Regions from separate parts of the Reyranella sp. genome, predicted to be linked through region 1. Evidence: predicted binding sites of a transcription regulator. Region 1 holds the regulator's gene; each other region holds the start of a gene.
What was found. Region 1 encodes PhoB, which activates phosphate uptake and scavenging genes when phosphate is short. Its sites were predicted from a motif close to TGTCATNNANCTGTCAT; they were not measured.

Region 1 (7,069 bases):
CCGACACGCTGCGTGAGGCCGCTGCCTCGATCGGCCTGCCGCGCGCCCACATGATCGTCCGCATCGCCTATCGCGCCGCCCAGGCGGGCATCGTCACCGGCATCCTGCTGGCCATCGCCCGCATCAGCGGCGAGACGGCCCCGCTCCTGTTCACCGCCCTGAACAACCAGTTCTTCAGCCTGAACATGGGCGCGCCGATGCCCAGCCTGCCGGTCGTCATCTTCCAGTTCGCCCTGTCGCCCTATGCCGAGTGGCAGAAGCTCGCCTGGACCGGCGCGCTGCTGATCACCGTCACCGTCTTGGGGCTCAGCATCCTGGCCCGTTCGCTTACCTCCGCGAGGAAATCCTGATGTCCATGCAATCCACCGACGCTCCCAGCGTCGCCGTTCCCGTCGCTGCGCACGGCCAAATCGACGTCTCGAAGCTCACGGCCAAGATCACGATCAAGAACCTCGAGTTCTTCTATGGCGACAGCCGGGCGCTGAAGGGCATCAACCTGTCGCTCTACGCGAACAAGGCGACGGCGTTCATCGGGCCCTCGGGCTGCGGCAAGTCCACCCTGCTGCGTATCCTGAACCGCATGTACGACCTCTATCCCGGCCAGCGCGCCACCGGCGACGTCATGTTCGACGGCGATAACCTCCTGCGTGAAGACCAGGACATCAACCTGCTGCGCGCGCGCATCGGCATGGTGTTCCAGAAGCCGACGCCGTTCCCGATGACGATCTACGAGAACATCGCCTTCGGCATCCGTCTCTACGAGAACCTGCCCAAGTCGGAACTCGACGGCCGGGTCGAGCACGCCCTGCGCCGCGGCGCGCTGTGGGACGAGGTCAAGGACAAGCTGGGCGCCAGCGGCCTCAGCCTGTCGGGCGGCCAGCAGCAGCGCCTGTGCATCGCGCGTACGGTCGCGGTCAAGCCGGAGGTCATCCTGTTCGACGAGCCGTGCTCCGCGCTGGACCCGATCTCGACCTCCAAGATCGAGGAGCTGATCGACGAGCTGAAGCAGGACTACACGATCGTGATCGTGACTCACAACATGCAGCAGGCCGCGCGCGTCTCGGACTTCACGACCTTCATGTATCTCGGCGAGATGATCGAGTTCGGTCAGACCGCGACGGTGTTCACGACCCCCAAGGACAAGCGCACGCAGGCCTACATCACGGGCCGTTTCGGCTGACCGGCGTGCCCGAAGAAGGATCAAGTACAATGGCGAGCGACCACATTCTGAAGCGCTTCGACGAAGAGCTGGAGCGCCTCAACGCGACGATCAACGAGATGGGCGGCCTGACCGAGAGCCAGTTCGCCAAGGCGCTGACCGCCGTGCGCGAGCGCGACACGCAGATCGCGGAGGAGGTGATTGCCGACGACGCTCGCGTCGATGCCCTCGATGTCGCGGTGCAGGAGCAGACCGTCAAGCTCCTGGCGCTGCGCCAGCCGATGGCGAACGACCTGCGCATGGTGCTGTCGTCGATCAAGATCGCGGCGGCGCTCGAGCGGATCGCCGACTACGCCAAGAACACCGCCAAGCGCGGCATCGTGATGACCCAGGGCACCGCGCCGGCGTCGGCGGTCGCCGGCATCGATCGCCTGGGCAAGCTGGTGAGGACCGCGCTGAAGGACGTGCTCGACGCCTTTGCCGACGGCGATGTCGCCAAGGCGCACGACGTGTGGAACCGCGACGAGGAGATCGATCAGGTCTACACCGGCCTGTTCCGCGAGCTCCTGACCTACATGATGGAAGACCCGCGCACCATCACGGCCTGCACACATCTCCTGTTCATGGCGAAGAACATCGAGCGGGCCGGCGACCATGTCACCAACATCGCCGAGCTGGTGAGCTTCCGCAGCACCGGTCAGAGCTTCGCCGAAACCCGGCGCAAAGGCAGTGGCTCACTCTACACGACGGATACGGCGTCATGAACGTGGCCACCACCGCTCCTTCCCGCCGCGACACGCAGACGTCGTCGCTGAAGCCGCGCGTGCTGATCGTCGAGGATGAAACCGCGTTGGTGGAGTTGCTGCGTTACAATCTCGAGCAGGCCGGCTTCGCCGTCGCCGTCGCCTATGACGGCGAGGAGGCCCTGGCCTCGGTGCAGGAGGATACGCCCGACCTGATCCTGCTCGACTGGATGCTGCCCTTGATGTCGGGCATCGAGGTCTGCCGCCAGCTGCGGCGCCAGACCTCGACAGCAAACCTGCCGATCATCATGCTGACGGCGCGCGGCGAGGAGGGCGATCGCGTGCGCGGCCTCGACGCCGGCGCCGACGACTATGTCCCCAAGCCGTTCTCGCCGACCGAGCTCGTCGCCCGCATCCGTGCCGTGCTGCGCCGGATCCGGCCGGCGCTCGCCGACGAGGCGCTGAGCTATGCCGACATCGTGATGGACCTCGTCGCGCATCGCGTGACGCGGGGCGGCAAGCCGGTCCATCTCGGGCCGACCGAGTTCCGCCTGCTGCGCCATTTCATGGAACATCCCGGCCGTGTCTTCTCGCGCGAGCAGCTGCTCGATTCGGTGTGGGGCAAGGACGTCTATGTCGAGGCCCGCACGGTCGACGTGCATATCCGCCGCCTGCGCATTGCGTTGAACGGCGACAGCGACGCCGACCTGATCCGCACCGTCCGCGCCGCCGGCTACGCGCTCGACGCGCAAGGGTAATTGCAAGGGTAGTTTTCCACACCCCGGTCACGCTCCTGTAGCGTGCCGCCGCTACACGGAACTCGCTCATTCCATCCTGGCCCCCCACGCCCCGCACTGGAATGGGCAGGTTCCCCCGGCACGGTTGATACCCCGTAGCCGATCTACGACTACCCCTCCTTCGGCCCCGAAGGAGGGGTTTCTTTTTCGAAGTGACGGCGAACGATGGCCGCCAACACGAGCGCAGGCAGGCCGAGCAGCGTGGTGTAGACGAAGAAGATCGCGTAACCCCCGAACCTGTGGGTGGCGGAGAATTCTTCCTGCAGCCTGTCGACGACCCATCCCGAGGAGCCGCCGAGCAGCTTTCCGGGCAGTGTCATAACCGAGGTGAAGAGCGCGTACTGCGTCGCCGTGTAGGCCGTGTTGGTCAGTCCCGACAGGAAGGCGATAAAGATCGAACCGGACATGCCGCCAACCAGGTTGTCCACACTGATGGCGATGGTGAGGATCAGCAGGTCCGGATGACCGACCCAAGCGAGCCACGAAAAGGTGAGATTGCTCGCTGCAATCAGGACCACCGCCGGCATCAGAAGCCTCGCTGCACCGATGCGGAAAACCAGCGCTCCGCCCAGCAGCGCGCCCAGGATCGTCATGGCGAAGCCGTAGATCTTCGAGATGTCGGCGATCTGATCCTTGCTGAACCCCATGTCGATGTAGAACGGGTTGGCCATGACGCCCATCGCGATGTCCGACAGCCTGAACAGGCCGATGAACAGCAGCAGGACGACCGCCATCCAGCGGAAGCGCGCGAAGAAATCGACGAACGGGCAGACGATTGCGTCATAGACGAAGATCAGCACCTTGCGCGACCAGCCGGGCATGTTCCCGAGCCCCGCGGCGAAGATGGCCACCTTGCCTTCGAGCGCGGTCGTCGCGGCGGTGCTCCGGCGCTCCGGCTCCGAGATCAGAAGGGTCGTCATGATTCCGACGAGACCGAGCGCCGCCATCGTCTGGTAGGCCGCCGTCCAGGAGACGAATTGCGCCACGTAGAGGGCGCCCGCCCCGGCGGCGAGGACAGCGATGCGGTAGCCGAGCTGGTAGGTCGCGGCCGTCGCACCCTGCAGACTCGCATCGGTTGCTTCGATACGGCAGGCGTCGAGGGCGATATCCTGCGTGGCCGATGAGAAGGCGACGACCAGTGCGAACACGACCATCCACCACAGGTCAGTGCGGGGGTCGCAGAACGCCATGGCGAGCAGGCCGCCCGCGATCCCGCTCTGGGCCAGCAGCATCCAGGAGCGGCGCCGTCCCAGCCAGCGGGTCAGCAGCGGCAGGGGGACGCGATCGACGACGGGCGACCAGACGAACTTGAAGGAATAGGTGATGCCGATCCAGCTTATGAAGCCAATGGCGGTGCGGCTGATGCCATACTCGCGCAGCCACGCCGACAGCGTCGAGAAGACAAGCAGGAAGGGCAGCCCGGCCGAGAAGCCGAGGAACAGGAACTGGACGACGCGCGGATGGCGGTAAGTCGCTAGCGACTCCCGCCACCCCTTTGCCGGTGCGTCAGCGCTCAAATCAGGTCCTTGAGCGCCGTCTCGGGCCGCGCGCCGACGTGGGAGATGATCTCTGCCGCAGCGATGCCGCCCAGCCGCGCGCATTCGGCGAGCGGCTTGCCGCGGGTGAAGCCGAACAGGAAGCCGGAGGCATAGAGATCCCCCGCGCCGGTGGTGTCGACAATTCGGGAGACGGGCGCGGCAGGAACGGCATAGGTTTCGCCGCCCTTGATCACGACCGAGCCCTTCTCGCTGCGGGTGAGGGCGGCGATTTTGGCCTCCTTGCGTGTCGCCTCGAGTGCCTTCTCGAAGGAGTCGACCTCGTAGAGCGAGGTGATCTCGGACTCGTTGCCGAACAGGATGTCGACCTTGTCGCGGATCAGGGCGCGGAACTCGTCGCGATAGCGGCCGACGCAGAACGAATCCGACAGGGTGATCGAGACCAGCCGCCCGGCGGCATGCGCCGCATCGAACGCCTTGAGCACTGCCTTCTTCGCCTCCGGCGCGTCCCACAGATAACCTTCGACGTAGGTCACCTGCGCGGCGCCGACGACGCCGGGGTCGATATCGTCGGGTCCGAGGCCGGTGCAGGCGCCGAGATAGGTGTTCATCGTGCGTTGGGCGTCGGGCGTGACCATGATCAGGCAGCGCGCGGTCGAGGGACCGCTGGTCGCTTGCGGGGTGTCGAACGACACGCCGATCGACTTCAGGTCGTGGCCGAACACGGCGCCGAGCTGGTCCTGCTTGACCTTGCCGATATAGGCGCCCTTGCCGCCGAACGAGGCAACGCCGGCCATGGTGTTGCCGCACGAGCCGCCCGACACCTCGATGCCCGGTCCCATCGCAGCGTAGAGCGTCTCGGCGCGGGCCTCGTCGATCAGCATCATGCTGCCCTTGGTGAGCTCGTGCCTGGCGAGGAAGGCATCGTCGGCGCGGGTGATGACGTCGACGATGGCGTTGCCGATACCCAGCACGTCGAAAGCGGCAGATGTCATGAAATCTCCAAAAGATGCATGCCGGCTTTGGTCTCCTCGAGCAGGGTCACGATACCGGCTACCGTGAAAGGAATGTCCGCGCGCAGCGACGCGCGATCGATGGCGAGCGAGCGCAAACCCATCTCGCATACGATGAAGCGAGCGCCAAGCTCGATGCAGGCCTGCAGCAGCGTCTCGAAGTCGCCCACGCCATGTTGCCGGTTGAGCGCATCGCGCTGCCAGTCGTCGAGCGCCGGCTGGGTCATGAGGGCTCGCAGGCCGCCCATGGTGAAGAACAGGACGGCCGCCTGATTCACCGCGAGCGCGGCGCTGGCCATCGCCAGCGCATAATGCGCGTCCTCGTACTTGCCGGACCGCACGATGATCGAAAGCCCGCCCTGGCTCATGGGTGTCCGCCCCGATCCCCACACGTCGGGCAGTCCGGCCGTTTCTCGACCGCGAGCTCCTCGAACGAGCCGTCGAGCGCGTCGTAGGTCAGCAGGCGGCCGGAGAGCGAGCGGCCGACGCCCAGGATCTCCTTCACCACCTCGGTCGCCTGCAGCGCGCCCAGCGTGCCGGCCAGTGCCCCCAGTACCCCGGCCTGGGCGCAGCTCGGCACGGCATCTTCCGACGGCGCCACGGGGAAGATGCAGCGCAGGCAGGGATGGGCTGGTCCCTGCCAGGCCTTGTAGGTCGAGATCTGGCCGTCGAACCGCAGGATTGCGGCGGCGACCAGCGGCTTCCTCAGGCGGAAGCAGACGTCGTTGAGCAGGTAGCGCGTGGCGAAGTTGTCGCTGCCGTCGGCCACGATGTCATACCCGGCGATCAGCCGCTCGGCGTTCGTCACCGTCAGCCGCTCCTTGTGCGCATGGACGGTGACTTCGGGATTGATGTCGGCCAGCGCCCGCTCGGCGCTCACGACCTTAGGCATGCCGATATCGGCGGTGCGATGGATGATCTGGCGCTGCAGGTTGGAGAGGTCGACCGTGTCGTCGTCGACCACGCCCAGGGTGCCGATGCCGGCCGCCGCAAGATACTGCAGGAGGGGTGCTCCAAGTCCGCCGGCACCCAGCACCAGCACCTTGGCGGCGATCAGCCTGGATTGGCCCACGCCACCGATCTCGGCCAGCACGATGTGCCGCGCGTACCGCCTGATCTGCATTTCCGTCATGTCGAGCGCCGTCATGGTCCGCTTATAGCATGGGTGCTAGAGACGCCGATGACCACGACCGCCGAACCACCGACCAAGACCCGCCCGACGCTGACGCCCCTCCTGCTGGCGTTGCTGGCGCTGCTGTCGGCGTTCACGCCGCTGTCGATCGACTTGTACCTGCCGGCCCTGCCGGTGATCGCCGTCGACCTGCACGGCACCGCAGGCGACATCCAGCTCACCCTCTCGGCCTTCATGCTTGCCTTTGGCTTTGGCCAGATTTTCTACGGCCCCGCCGGCGACCGTTTCGGCCGACGCCCCGTCATCCTGGGCGGTCTCGCGATCTATGTGCTGACCAGTGTCGGTTGTGCCTTCGCGATGGAAGCGAGCCATCTGGTGCTGGCGCGCTTCCTGCAGGGTCTGGCGGCCTGTGGCGGCGTGGTGCTGGCGCGCACCATGGTGCGCGATCTCGCCGAGAAGGATCAGGCGGCGCGGGCGATGTCGCTGATGATGGCCTGCACATCGATCGCGCCCATGGTGGCGCCGCTGATCGGCGGGCAGATCCTGTGGTTTCTCGGTTGGCGCGCGGTGTTCTGGGCCCTGGCCCTGATCGGCGTGCTGGCCTTGACCATGTCCTATCTCTGGCTGCCCGAGACGCTGCGGCCGGAGTATCGTCAACCGCTGGTCCTGTCGTCGATCCTCAAGCGCTTTGGCGAGCTGCTCCACCATCGCGCGTTCATGGGCTACGCC
Region 2 (7,069 bases), 4.0 Mb from region 1:
CTGCTGTCGGGCAAGTATTTCGGCCAGGCCTCGGGCCGGCTCAAGACCAACAAGATGTACGAGGCGCGCTACGGCGAGGAGTGGGCGTTCGAGACGGCGGAAAAATACGTCGCTCTGTGCAAGGCGAAGGGGCTGCATCCGGTGAGCGCGGCGATCGCCTGGGTGGCGGCGCATCCCGCGATCACCGCGCCGATCATCGGGGCCCGCAATCTCGACCAGCTCAAGGATTCGCTCGCGTCGGTCGACGTCGCGATGACCCCGGAGTTGCGCAAGGAAATCGCCGACCTCTCGCGCACGCCGCCGCCGGCGACGGACCGGCTGGAGGAGCAGAAGGCGGCGCGGTAGGCGTGGGCCTCAGCTCTCGACCTCGCTGCCGAGCTCGACCATCAGCAGAGCGCGCCGAGTGCCAGGCTCATGTTCGGCCGCGCCGTCGGAACAGGAACCGGCAGGACCGTCATTCATACGCGGCGAAGGTCTCGTCGCAAACGCTCTTCACGCCCGGTACCTCCTCGGCAAGGGCAACCAGCGCCTTGCGCTCTTCGTCGGAGCCGACGAGGCCCCAGAGATGGACGACCCCGTCCTTGACGATGATGTTGCGCGAGCCGAAGTCGGTCCACGGCTGCGCAGCGATGCGAGAGAGCAATTCGAGCCGAATACCGCGATCGCCGATACCGTTCGGCGAGGCGGCAGCCTGAGCCTGGGAGACGGCCAGAGCCTGGATGAGGTTCGCCCGGCTGACGATGCCGACCAGCTTGCCGTCGCGCAGAACCGGCACCCGCTTGATGCGATGCTTCTCCAGCAGAGCAGCAATCTCGCCGAGCGGCGTCTCCTCGGATGCCGATATGACGGTATCCGACATCAGCTCTTGGACCTTGTGGCCATGTTCCTTGGCGAAATCCGTCGCCAGCGTGACGCCGGGCGTTATGGCCTCGAGCCACCACGAGCGGTGCTTTTCCGTGCCGATCTCCCGCCGCCGCATCAAATCGGCCTCGCTCAGGACTCCGACCACCGTACCACTGTCGTCGACGACCGGCAGCGCACTGACGTCGTGCTCGGCCAGCAGCTCGATGGCGTGCGCGACATCGTCGTCGGGCCGCACGGTGACCACGTTGCGGACCATCACGTCTATTGCCTTCATGAGCCCCTCCTGCCGGTCCCGAAGCGGCCGCTAGAAGATGTTGACGAACAGGACAAACAGGCCGGCGGACATCATCATTGCCATCGGCAAGGTGAGGATCCACGCCATCGCGAGGTTACGCACGGTCTCCCATTGCAGGCCCGAGCCGTTCGCCGCCATGGTGCCGGCGACGCCCGACGACAGGACGTGGGTGGTCGAGACCGGCAGGCCGAAGACATCGGCGGCGCCGATCGTGCCCATGGCCACAATCTCCGCTGCGGCGCCTTGGGCGTAGGTCAGGTGGCTCTTGCCGATCTTCTCGCCGACCGTGACGACGATGCGCCGCCAGCCGATCATTGTGCCCAGCCCGAGTGCGACGGCGACCGCGACCTTGACCCACAGCGGGATGAACTTGGTCGAGTTGTCGAGCGACTTCTTGTAGGCGTTGAGCTTGGCGGCCTCGTCCTTGGAAAGCTCGTTCTCCTTGTCCTTCATCAGGAAGCGGATTGCCTCCGACGCGATGTACATGTCGTTGCGGGTGTTGCCGACGGCGGCGGCGGGCACCTTGGCGAGCGAGCCGTACTGGTCGACCTGGCTCGCAATGTCGCGCACCAGCACTGCGAGCGACGGATAGGTGCCCTCGTTGATCTTGCGCTTCGACACGTACAGCGTCACGGCCGGTCGCGGGTCGCCGAGGATGCCGTGACCCGCCGCCTTGCTCTGGATCACTTCGGAGGCGGCGATCGATGCCTTGCGGAAGTCCTCCATCTGCGACACCGGCATCGCGCGGTTGAGCGCGTAGGCCGTCGGCACGGTGCCGATCAGGATCAGCATGATCAGGCCCATGCCCTTCTGGCCGTCGTTCGAGCCGTGGGCGAAGGAGACGCCGGTGCAGGTCAGCACAAGGATGCCGCGGATCCACAACGGCGGCGGCTGGTTGCCCTTGGGTGCGGCGTAGAGGTCGGGATTGCGCACCGCCAGCTTGAGCAGCAGCAGCAGGCCGGCGGCGGCGCAGAAGCCGAACACCGGCGACAGCAGCAGGGCGTAGCCGATCTCCGTCGCCTTGGTCCAGTCCACGCCGGATGTGCCTTCCTGGCCGTTCATCAACGCGTTGGCGACGCCGACCCCGATGATCGACCCGATCAGGGTGTGCGAGCTCGACGCCGGCAGGCCGAGCCACCAGGTGCCGAGGTTCCACAGGATGGCGGCGATCAGCAGGGCGAACACCATGGCGAAGCCGGCCCCCGTGCCGACCTGCAGAATCAGCTCGACGGGCAACAGCGCGATGATGCCGAAGGCGACAGCGCCGCTCGAGGCCAGCACCCCGAGAAAGTTGAACATGCCTGACCACGCGACCGCGACATTGGCCGGCAGCGAATGCGTGTAGATGACAGTCGCGACGGCATTGGCGGTATCGTGGAAGCCGTTCACGAACTCGAACCCGAGCGCGATCAGCAGCGCCACGAAGAGCAGCAGGAAGGGCAGGAAGGTCGTTGCGGACGCGCCGCTCTCACCGACATCGACATACAGGCTGTAGGCCACGTACAGCAGCGTGGCGGCAAGGACCCCTCCGAACACGATGATCGTGAGCGGGTTGACCGGGTGGTGAAGCTTGGGACGCGGATCACCGTGCGGCGTTCCTCCTGAATGACGCAGCGGTGCGGTGATGTCGGTCATGATCGCTCTCCCCCGAGAACACAAATGCAGGCTACAGCAAACAGCGAACCCGTTACGGTCTCGTGATGGATTGGGCGCAGTGCATCTGCAATTGGGCGCCGTCACGATCGTGTCACGCGTTGATGGCCAAGTATGGCCCTCGGCTAGCGGAGAGATCGATGGGTGACGCTGCAGTGAACGTCGCGAAATCGTTGCAGGGGCGTGCAACGCGTCTTGTCCCGCGACCGGAAGGCTGCGACCGGATCGCGCTCGTGCTGCAAGGCGGCGGAGCGCTCGGTGCGTACCAGGCCGGAGTCTACGAGGCGCTCCAGGAAGCGGGCCTCGAGGCCGACTGGATCTCGGGAGTGTCGATCGGCGCCATCAACGGGACGATCATTGCCGGCAACCCGCCGGCGCTGCGGGTCCAGAAGCTGCGCACCTTCTGGGAGCGGATCACCGAGCGCAAGGTGTGGAACTACACGCCCGACGGCGACATCTTCCGCCAGGCGCGCAACGCGGCGAGCTCGTGGCTCACCATCACGCAGGGACAGCCCGATTTCTTCGCGCCGCGCCATCCCAGCCCATGGTTCAGCTTCGCCGGCTCGCGGAACGCCACCAGCTACTACGACAGCGCGCCGCTGCGCGAGACGCTACTCGAGCTCGTCGACTTCTCGCTGATCAACGAGAAGGCGGTCCGGCTGGCGGTCGGCGCCGTCAACGTGCTCGACGGCAACTTTGTCTACTTCGACAATGGGCGCGACGAGATCGCCCCCGAGCATGTGATGGCCAGCGGCGCCCTGCCGCCGGCACTGCCCATGGTGAAGATTGGCACCGACCATTTCTGGGACGGCGGCATCGTCTCGAACACGCCGCTGCAGCATCTGCTCGACCAGGAGGACAACCTCAACTCGCTGGTCTTCCAGGTCGACCTTTTCAGTGCGCGAGGTGTCCTGCCGCGCGACATCCACGAGGTGATGGCGCGGCACAAGGACATCATGTATTCGTCGCGCACCCGCTACAACACCGACCTCTACCGGCGCATCCATTCGTGGAAGACCCGTCTCAAGCAGGCGCTCGCCAAGATCCCGGCGGAGCTCCTGAGCGAAGACGAGCAGCGGCTTCAGGCGGAGTTGTCGGACTTGCCCGAGGTCGCCATCCTGCAGCTGATCTATCAGCAGAAGTCCTACGAGGGTCACGCGAAGGACTACGAGTTCTCGGGCACCTCCATGCGCGAGCACTGGCAGAGCGGATACGAGGATACGATGCGGACCTTGAAGCATAAGGTCTGGATCTCGATGCCTCCCCCGGGGCAGGGCGTCGTGGTGCATGACGTGCACCGCGAAGACGGTTTGTGAGTCACACGGAGCCATTGCCATGAACGACATGACTGACGAGAAGGACGCCGCACTGCGCGCACGCCTCCACGACGAGATGGCGGACAACATCGACGAGGAGCGCGAGCTGGAGATGGACGACGATCGCCTGGCGCAGCTGCTCGAGGAATCCGGCGACAGCCCGGCGCCGGAGAGCGTCGAGCGCCACCACTATTTCAAGGAGCTGCTTCGGCTGCAGCGCGAGCTGATCCGGCTGCAGGACTGGGTCGTGCACAAGGGCCTGAAGGTGGTCGTGCTGTTCGAGGGCCGCGATGCCGCGGGTAAGGGCGGCGTGATCAAGCGCGTGTCGCAACGGCTCAATCCGCGCGTCTGCCGGACGGTGGCCCTGTCGGCGCCGACCGAGCGCGAGCGCAGCCAATGGTATTTCCAGCGCTACACCGCCCATCTGCCGGCGGCCGGCGAGATCGTGCTGTTCGATCGGAGCTGGTACAACCGCGCCGGCGTCGAGCGGGTGATGGGCTTCTGCTCGCAGGGGGATGTCGAGGAGTTCTTCCGCACGGTGCCCGAGTTCGAGCGCATGCTGGTGCGCTCGGGCATCGTCCTGATCAAGTACTGGTTCTCGATCACCGACGAGGAGCAGAACCTGCGCTTCCTGATGCGGATCCACGACCCGCTCAAGCAATGGAAGCTCAGTCCGATGGATCTCGAATCCCGGCGCCGCTGGGAGGAGTACACCAAGGCCAAGGAAGAGATGCTGCACCGGACGCACATCCCCGAAGCGCGCTGGTGGGTGGTCGAAGGCGTCAACAAGAAGGCGGCACGGCTCAACTGCATCCATCACCTGCTGCAGCAGATCCCCTACGAGGACGTGCCCCGCCCGCCGATCGTGCTGCCGGTGCGCGAGCACAAGCCCGACTATCACCGGACGCCGGTTGCGCCTGAGCTGTACGTGCCGAGGACCTACTGATCCAAGCGGAAGGCGGTCAGGCGCCGGTCGTCTCGTCCGCTCGATGTAGCGCGATGGCGGCCTCTCGGCGGCGTTGCAGCTCGTCGGCCGTCGTCATCGCGGATACAGCCGCAGAGAGAGCAGCCGGACGTGCACCATCTGGCCCTTGCGCACGGTTTGCCTCAGCGGCAACTCGATCTCCACCGGCGGCAGGCCGTCGTCGAGCAGAAGCTCGGCCCGCCGCGCCGGTCCCGTGCGGCGCACCGAGAGGATCGTCGCCGGGAGAGCATTTCCGCCGGCGGCATTGGCAAGGGCGACATCGTGGGGACGCACGAACAGGTCGGCCGGTCCGTCCTTGATCGCGTGCGGTACCGAGAGGGAATGTCGTCCGATCCGCAGCGAGCGGCCTGCGATCTCGACCGGAAGACGTACGGCCTCACCGACGAAGCCCGCGACGAAGGCGGTTGCCGGATGGTCCAGCACCTCGTCGGGGGAGCCGACTTGCTCGATCCGGCCACGATTCAGGATGGCGACGCGATCGGCCAGCTCCAGCGCCTCCTCCTGGTCGTGGGTGACGAATAGCGTGGTGTGACCGGTGCGTTCGTGCAGGTCGCGCAGCCAGCCGCGCAGGTCGCGCCGCACCTGGGCGTCGAGCGCGCCGAATGGCTCGTCGAGCAGCAGCACGCGCGGCTCGACGGCCAGCGCGCGGGCTAGCGCCACGCGCTGGCGCTGGCCGCCCGAGAGCTGCGCCGGTGCGCGCTTGCCGAGGCCGCCGAGCTGGACCAGGTCGAGCAGCTCGTCGACGCGGCGCCGGATCTCCCGCGCGGAGGGCCGGGTCCCACGCGGCCGGACGCGCAGGCCGTACGCCACGTTCTCGGCCACGCTGAGATGCTTGAAGAGCGCGTAGTGCTGGAAGACGAAGCCGACCCTCCGGTCGCGGACGCTGAGAAGGGTCGCATCCTCGCTGCCGAATAGAATGCGGCCGGCTGTCGGCGTTTCCAGGCCGGCAACGAGACGTAGAAGGGTCGTCTTGCCCGAGCCGGACGGACCGAGCAGTGCCAGAAGCTCGCCCGGCCCGACCTCGAGGTCGAGGGCGTCGATCGCGACGGTGGCGCCGAAGCTCTTGCCGAGCCCCTGCGCCGTGATGCGAACGGCGTCTTCGGCGGGAGGACCGCTAGTGTCGCCGGGCGGCGGCGAGCCCGTCGCCGTGTCGCCATTCGAGGATGGACTTGCCGACAAGGGTGACGAGGGCGAGGCCGGCCAGAAGCGAGGCGACGGCGAAAGCAGCGACGAAGTTGTACTCATTGTAAAGGATCTCCACATGCAGCGGCATGGTGTTGGTGAGGCCGCGGATATGGCCGGAGACGACCGACACTGCGCCGAACTCGCCCATCGCGCGGGCGTTGCACAGCAGCACGCCGTAGAGCAGCGCCCAGCGGACGTTGGGCAGGGTGACCGTGAGGAAGGTGCGCAGGCCCGAGGCGCCCAAGGTCAGCGCCGCTTCCTCCTCGGCGGTGCCCTGTTCCTGCATCAGCGGGATGAGCTCGCGGGCGATGAAGGGGAAAGTGACGAAGACGGTCGCCAGCACGATGCCGGGGACGGCGAAGATGATCTTGAAGTCCCAATCGTCGAGGATCGGGCCGAGCAGGCCCTTGGCGCCGAACAGCAGCACGTAGACCAGCCCGGACACCACGGGCGACACCGAGAAGGGCAGGTCGATGAGGCTGACCAGCAGGCTCTTGCCCGGGAACTCAAACTTGGCGACTGACCAGGCCGCGCAGATGCCGAACACCAGGTTGAGCGGAACCGCGATCGCCGCGATCAGCAGGGTGAGCCAGATCGCCGACTGCGTGTCCTCGTCGGCGAACGAGGCGAGATAGGCGTCGAGCCCGCGGCGCAGCGCTTCGGTGAAGACCGCCAGCAGCGGCAGGGCGAGGAATAGGGTGAGGAATCCGACCGCGACCGCGATCAGGACCCAGCGCACGATGGCACTCTCATTCGTGGCGGTCTCGCCGG
Region 3 (7,069 bases), 490 kb from region 1:
CGCGTCGCTCTTCTCGATCTTGGTGCTCATGACGACCTCCGGTAATCGCGCTGCCAATGTGGCCATGATTGGCGCTCAGACAAGCGCGCGCAACTCGCTCGTCGCGACCGACAGCATGGCAAGGTCGATCGGTCCCGCCGCCGTCAGCTCCTCCTTCAGGCGATCGACCCGCTCGAGCGCGAGCGTGCGGCCTTCGCTCCAGCGCCGCAGGGCGGTGTCTGTGTCGCCCTTCAGCCTGAGCGCGGAGCCCAGCAGGTCGGCATGCAGTGCCGCCAACTCGTCGAGCATCGCGACAGCCGCCTGCGACGGCCACTGGCCGTCGCGCGGCAGCTTGTGGGCGGCGGTTTCGAGGCGGGCGAGCGACAGCCGTTCGCCCAACTGGAAATAAAGCCGTGCCGCCTCTTCGATCGAACAGCCGTTGGTCCGAGCGGCCAGCATGAGGTCGCCGGCCGCCGCCAGTGTTTCCAGCGCCGAAGCCCGCCGCGCCGTGTCGGGCGGCGCGCCCAGTATCTCGAAGGCCGCCGCGCGCTCGTTGAGCGCGGTGCCCTCGGCCTCGCCGATCAGCGAGGACGGCAGATCGCCCAGCGCCGCCACGGCGGCGCCGAGCTGCTCGGTGGCGGCCATGGTGTCGATCGGCTGCGGCAGGCGGCGCAGGGTCCATTGCACCGCGCGGAGCAGGAAGCGTTGCGAGGCAACCAGCATGCGGGTCTGCGTCTCGGCTTTCAAGGTCGCGTCGAGGGCCTCGATCTCGGTCCACAGGTCGCGCAGCTTCCAGGCGTCGCGTACGACGGCGAAGGCACGCGCAATCGACGCGGCCGGCGCGCCGGTGCGCTGACCGACGGTGCGCACGAAGGTCGGGCCGCAGCGGTTCACCAGCGAGTTCACGACTTGCAAGGTCGCGATCTCGCGGCGCAGGCGATGATTGCGGAGCTGCGGCTCGAATTTCTGCTGCAGGGTCGTCGGGAAGTAGCGCAGCAGTTCGCCTTCGAGCAAGGGATCATCGGGCAGGTCGGAGTCGAGGATCTCGTCGGCGAGATCGATCTTGGCGTAGGCCAGCAACACCGACAGCTCGGGCCGCGTGAGATGCTGCCGGGCGAGGCCCCGCGCCCGCATCGCGGCGGTATCGGGAAGGAACTCGACGTCGCGGTCGAGCCGGCCGTGCCGTTCGAGGGCGCGCATGAAGCGCTCCAGCCGGTCATGCTCTTCGGCGGCCTGCGCCTCCGCGACGCTGATCGCCTGGCTCTGCTGGTAGTTGTTGCGCAGCACGAGGCTTGCGACCTCGTCGGTCATGCTGAACAGAAGCGCCTCGCGCCCTTCGGCCTGGTTGCCCCACGGACCGCCGATTGCGATCTTGATATTCACCTCGTGGTCCGAGGTGTCGACGCCGGCGGAGTTGTCCAGGGCGTCGGTATTGATCTTGCGCCCCGCGAGGGCGGCTTCCACGCGCCCGCGTTGCGTGAAGCCGAGGTTGGCGCCCTCGCCCACGACCTTGGCCCGCACGTCCGACGCGTCGATGCGCAGAGGATCCGAGGCGCGGTCGCCGGCGTCGGCGCTGGTTTCCGTCGACGCCTTCACATAGGTGCCGATGCCGCCGAAATAGAGCAGGTCGACCGGCGCCTTCAGGATGGCACGCATCAGGTCGATGGGAGTCGTCACCGGCTGGTCGATGCCCAGCACGGTGCGCGCCTCGTCCGACAGCGTGATCGACTTGGCGGTGCGATCGTACACGCCGCCGCCCGGCGAGATCAGCTTCCAGTCGTAGTCCATCCAGGACGATCGCGGCAGGTCGAACAGCCGCTTGCGCTCGACCCAGCTCAACGCCGGATCGGGCGCGGGGTCGATGAAGATGTGGCGATGGTCGAATGCCGCCAGCAGCTTGGTCTCCCTCGAACTCAGCATGCCGTTGCCGAACACGTCACCCGACATGTCGCCGACCCCTACGACGGTGAACGGCGTGCGCTGGATGTCGGTGCCGAGCTCGCGGAAGTGCCGCTTCACCGATTCCCAGGCGCCGCGGGCGGTGATGCCCATCTTCTTGTGGTCGTAGCCGGCCGAGCCGCCCGAGGCGAAGGCATCGTCGAGCCAGAAGCCGTAGTCGCGCGCCAGCGCATTGGCGATGTCGGAGAAGGTGGCGGTGCCCTTGTCGGCCGCGACCACGAGATAGGGATCGTCGCCGTCATGGCGCACGACGTTGGCGGGCGGCGCGATCCCGCCCGTGACGTAATTGTCGGTGAGATCGAGCAGGCCGCGGATCAGCGTCTGGTAGCAGGCGATGCCCTCGGCTTGCATCTGCTCGCGTGTGCCGCCGGCCGGCGGGCGCTTCACATAGAAGCCCCCTTTCGAGCCGGTCGGCACGATCACCGCGTTCTTCACGATCTGCGTCTTCATGAGCCCGAGGACCTCGGTGCGGAAGTCCTCGCGCCGGTCGGACCAGCGGATGCCGCCGCGCGCCACCCGGCCGCCGCGCAGATGAATGCCTTCCATGCGCGGGCTGTAGACGAAAATCTCGACCAGCGGTCGCGGCGCCGGCAGATCGTCGATCGCGCGGCTGTCGACCTTGAAGGAAATCCATTCCTTGTCGAGCCAGTAGTTGGTGCGCAGGCTGCAGCGGACGGCATCGAGGAAGCGGCGCAGGATGCGATCCTCGTCGAGCGTCGCAACGCCCTCCAGCGCTTCGGCGATCGACTTCTCGATCGCCTCGATGCGGGTCGTGCGCTCGGCCGACTGCGCCTCGCCCAGCGCCGGATCGAAGCGCGCCTTGAACAGCTCGACGGTGCCGTGGGCGATCGCGGGGTAGGCGACCAGCGCGCGCACCATGTAGTCCTGGCTGAAGGGAATGCCCGTCTGGCGCAGATACTTGGCATAGGCGCGCAGCAGCGCGACCTCGCGCCAGGCGAGGCCCGCGCCCAGCACCAGCCTGTTCAACCCGTCATTCTCCAGGGTACCCGCCCACAGATGATCGAGCGCCTCGGCGAAGCGTGGCCCCGCCTCGACGAGATCGACCGGCGACCTGTCCGCGGTCTCGACCCTCAGCACCTGCAGCGCGACACCGTCCTTGCCCGGGGCCTGCAGCAGGAAGGGCGCCTCGCTCAGCACGCGCAGGCCGAGATTCTCGGCAAGCGGCAGGATGTCGGACAGCGCGATCGGCTTCCTCGGATGGAACAGGCGCACCGCGAAGCGGTGCGGCGGCATGCTGGCGCGCCGTCCGAGGCGCACGCCGAACTCGGTGCCGCCGATCGCCGCCTGCAAGGGCCCGATATCGGCGACTGCCTGCGACGCCTCGAAGCTTTCGCGGTAGACCGGCGGGAACCAGTCGCGCCAACGCCGCGCCGCCGGACGGTCCTGCAGCGCCTGATCGAGCCGGTCGTTCCACGAGGTCGCGGCGTCGGCCAGCGCGCGCTCCGTTTCGGCGAGATCGGGTGTCGGGCTGTCCGGCGTATGGAGCTTCAGGGTGTAGAGCGCCTGGGCGAGCGGCGACGCGGTGCTGCCGGAGCCGGTGATCGATGTCACGTCGCCGTGCCACGCCTCCTCCAGGATGTGGCTGAAACGCTCGCCCAGTGCGGCATCGAAGCGTTCGCGCGGCGCGAACACCAGGCAGCTCGCGAAGCGGCCGACGGGATCGCGACGGGCGAACAGCGCCACCCGGCGGCGCTCCTGGAGCTGCAGGATGCCGACCGCATGATCGTAGAGTGTGTCGGGGTCGATCTGGAAAAGCTCGTCGCGCGGATAGGTGTCGAGGATCGCGAGCAGCGCTTTGCCGTCATGGCTGTTGGGATCCAGTCCGGCCCGGCGCAGCACCTGCTCGACCCGGTCGCGCAGCAGCGGCACGTCGAGCACCGGCGTGTGATAGGCGGTCGAGGTGAAGAGGCCGGCGAAGCGCCGCTCGCCGGTAACCCTTCCGTCCAGGTCATGCGTCTTCACGATGACGCAATCCATCGCCCCGCGACGATGGACCAGCGATTCGCGGTCGGTCTTGAGAATCAGGAGCGTCCGCGGCCCGCGCGCGAACCGCGCCATCGCCTCGCCGCCGCCCAGCCCGGCGTCGAACAGCCGGACCTCGTCGCGGCTCAGGATCCCGAGGGCCGAGCCCGGCATCACCTCGTAGCGGATGCCGCCGGGCTGCGCGGTGTCGTCCACATAGCGGTAGCGCCGATGGCCGAGGAAGGTGAAGTGATTGGCCTCGAGCCAGCACAGGAATTCCTCTTCCTCCTCGGTGCGGGCGGGTGCCAGGTCCTCGACGGCGTCGACCGCTGCCTGCCGCATCGCCTTCCAGTCGCCAACGGCGAGCCGCACTTCGGCGAGCACACGGGCCAGCGCCGCGGCGAGATCGTCGCGTTGGGCCGGCTCGGCCTGGCGGTCGATCTCGATCTGCATCAACGATTCGGACGGCGCATGCCCGTCGGCTTCGGCGAACATCAGGAGGTCGCCATCGAGATCGCGCCGCACCGGCATCACCGGATGGGCCAGCAGATGCGCGCCGAGCTCGCGCCGGTTCAGTTCGTTGACGATCGAATCGACCAGGAACGGCATGTCATCGTTGACGATCTGCACGATCGTATGGCGGCTCTCGAAGCCGTGCTCGGCAGTCGTCGGATTGAACACCCGCACCTTGGCGACGCCGGGCAGGCGGCGCCGGGCGAAGGCAAGCAGCGCCACAGCGGCGGCGGCCCGCTGTTCTGCCGAGGCGGTCGCCAGGTCCTTGTCGGCGACCCTTTCATAGAGGCGGCGGGCGAAGGCCTGGGCTTCCTCCGTGCCGGCGGCTGCGCCGATGGCGTCGAGCCCGTAAATGCGTGGTGCAAGCGCCGTGACCATGATCCTGTCCTCGTCCGTGCGGCGGGGGTGCGGATGGTACGCCTGCCGATGACGGTCTGACGACGAAGACGTGAAGGCTGGAAGTGCCCATCCCATGGGAGGTTTGGCCCGCTCCCCCGACGACGGTGCGCCGAATCGCTATGGATTCCGTCTGACGGCCACGGAATCCGTGGCAAAGCGCGTTTTGTTCTCATTGCCTTGCTGCATCTGCGAAGAAGGTCAAGGGTTCGAAAAACAAAATTTCAAACCCGGATTTCCTGTTCAAAAACAGAGGGTTGACCCTTGATTCCTGAGACTCACAATTGAGGAATAAATTTGGAAATGACAGACCCGCCGTCCCGCGTATCATCTAGGGATAGCGGGGCTGGAGAAACCGGCCCCTAGATGTAGGTATCATTCCACAAGATGTTTTATCCACATCTGTGGACAAGAAGAAAAGGGGAGCCGCAAGTGTTTGATGTTGTTCAAGTTCGAAGCGGTGCGCGGGTTGTTACCGATCCTTCTCGGGATGCCCGCCTGACGATCTTCGGCAAGGCCACCCTGTCCGACCGGTATCTGCTGCCGGGCGAATCCTATCAGGAGATGTTCGCGCGTGTGGCGTCAGCCTATGCCGACGACGATGCGCATGCCCAGCGCATCTACGACTACATTTCCAATCTGTGGTTTATGCCGGCAACCCCCGTTCTCTCGAACGGCGGGACCCAGCGCGGCCTGCCGATCTCCTGCTTCCTGAACGAGGCCAACGATTCGCTCGAAGGCATCCTCGGCCTGTGGAACGAGAATGTCTGGCTGGCGGCGCGGGGCGGCGGCATCGGCTCCTATTGGGGCAACCTGCGCTCGATCGGCGAAAAGGTCGGCATGAACGGCAAGACCTCCGGTGTCGTGCCCTTCATCCGCGTCATGGATTCTTTGACCCTGGCGATTTCCCAGGGCTCGCTGCGGCGCGGCTCGGCGGCGGTTTACCTGCCGGTCAGCCATCCCGAGATCGAGGAGTTCATCGAGATCCGCCGTCCGACCGGCGGCGATCCCAACCGCAAGGCGCTCAATCTCCATCACGGCCTGCTGATCTCCGATGCCTTCATGCGCGCGGTCGAGAACGACGAGGAATGGGGCCTGGTCTCGCCGAAGGATGGCGCCGTGCTGCGCAAGGTCTCGGCCCGCCATCTCTGGATCCGCATCCTGACCGCGCGTATCGAGACCGGCGAGCCCTACCTGATCTTCGTCGATCACGTGAACAAGGCGCGGCCCGAGCAGCAGAAGCTGGCGGGCCTCGAGGTCAAGACCTCGAACCTCTGCTCGGAGATCACGCTGCCGACCGGCGTCGACCATCACGGCAAGCAGCGTACGGCCGTGTGCTGCCTGTCGTCGCTCAATCTCGAGACCTATCTCGAATGGCACGAGCATCCGACCTTCATCGAGGACGTGATGCGCTTCCTCGACAACGTGCTGCAGGGCTTCATCGACACCGCCGGCACTGACTTCGCCAAGGCGACGTACGCCGCCATGCGCGAGCGCTCGGTCGGTCTCGGCGTGATGGGCTTCCACTCCTTCCTGCAGCAGAACAACATCCCGCTCGAGGCCGTGATGGCCAAGGTGTGGAACAAGAAGATGTTCAAGCACATCCGCGGCCAGTGCGACCAGGCGTCGAAGACGCTCGCCCGGGAACGCGGTGCGTGCCCGGATGCCGCCGATTTCGGCATCGAGGAGCGCTTCTCCAACAAGCTCGCGATCGCGCCGACGGCGTCGATCTCGATCATCTGCGGCGGCGCCTCGCCCGGCATCGAGCCGTCGGCGGCCAATGTCTACAATCACAAGACGCTGTCGGGCTCCTTCGTGGTGCGCAACCCGTACCTCGAGAAGCTGCTGGCCCAGAAGGGCCGCAACGATGAGGACACCTGGACCTCGATCACCACCACGCAGGGCTCGGTGCAGCATCTCGACTGCCTCGACGACCACGAGAAGGCGGTGTTCAAGACGGCGTTCGAGATCGACCAGCGCTGGCTGATCGAGCATGCCGCCGACCGCACGCCCTACATCTGCCAGAGCCAGTCGCTCAACCTCTTCCTGCCGGCGGACGTGCACAAGCGCGACCTGCACCAGATCCACATGATGGCCTGGAAGCGCGGCGTGAAGACGCTTTACTACTGCCGTTCGCTGTCGATCCAGCGCGCCGACGTCGTGTCGAATGACGCGGTCGTCTCGCCGCTGGGCGATCATGCCCTGTCTTTACCTCGAGTCGACGCCCCCGCTGTCCCAC

Region 2: ACQY8M_RS27305 (inorganic phosphate transporter) is a predicted target of PhoB. The motif match lies at 2,894-2,910, and genes of this name have one in related genera.
Region 3: ACQY8M_RS05095 (NAD-glutamate dehydrogenase) is a predicted target of PhoB. The motif match lies at 4,861-4,877, and genes of this name have one in related genera.

Annotation. Positions count from the first base shown of each region.
Region 1 covers NZ_OZ257242.1:1,544,711-1,551,779, forward strand. The annotation lists gene pstA (phosphate ABC transporter permease PstA) at 1-350, shown strand, start outside; gene pstB (phosphate ABC transporter ATP-binding protein PstB) at 350-1,180, shown strand; gene phoU (phosphate signaling complex protein PhoU) at 1,210-1,923, shown strand; gene phoB (phosphate regulon transcriptional regulator PhoB) at 1,920-2,660, shown strand; gene ACQY8M_RS07490 (AmpG family muropeptide MFS transporter) at 2,810-4,216, opposite strand; gene ACQY8M_RS07495 (adenosine kinase) at 4,213-5,190, opposite strand; gene ACQY8M_RS07500 (DsrE family protein) at 5,187-5,576, opposite strand; gene ACQY8M_RS07505 (HesA/MoeB/ThiF family protein) at 5,573-6,355, opposite strand; gene ACQY8M_RS07510 (Bcr/CflA family multidrug efflux MFS transporter) at 6,389-7,069, shown strand, end outside.
Region 2 covers NZ_OZ257242.1:5,576,530-5,583,598, reverse strand. The annotation lists gene ACQY8M_RS27315 (aldo/keto reductase) at 1-345, shown strand, start outside; gene ACQY8M_RS27310 (CBS domain-containing protein) at 455-1,138, opposite strand; gene ACQY8M_RS27305 (inorganic phosphate transporter) at 1,169-2,794, opposite strand; gene ACQY8M_RS27300 (patatin-like phospholipase family protein) at 2,953-4,128, shown strand; gene ppk2 (polyphosphate kinase 2) at 4,148-5,074, shown strand; gene ACQY8M_RS27290 (sulfate/molybdate ABC transporter ATP-binding protein) at 5,168-6,292, opposite strand; gene cysW (sulfate ABC transporter permease subunit CysW) at 6,228-7,069, opposite strand, start outside.
Region 3 covers NZ_OZ257242.1:1,051,039-1,058,107, reverse strand. The annotation lists gene msrB (peptide-methionine (R)-S-oxide reductase MsrB) at 1-30, opposite strand, end outside; gene ACQY8M_RS05095 (NAD-glutamate dehydrogenase) at 76-4,812, opposite strand; gene ACQY8M_RS05090 (ribonucleoside-diphosphate reductase subunit alpha) at 5,263-7,069, shown strand, end outside.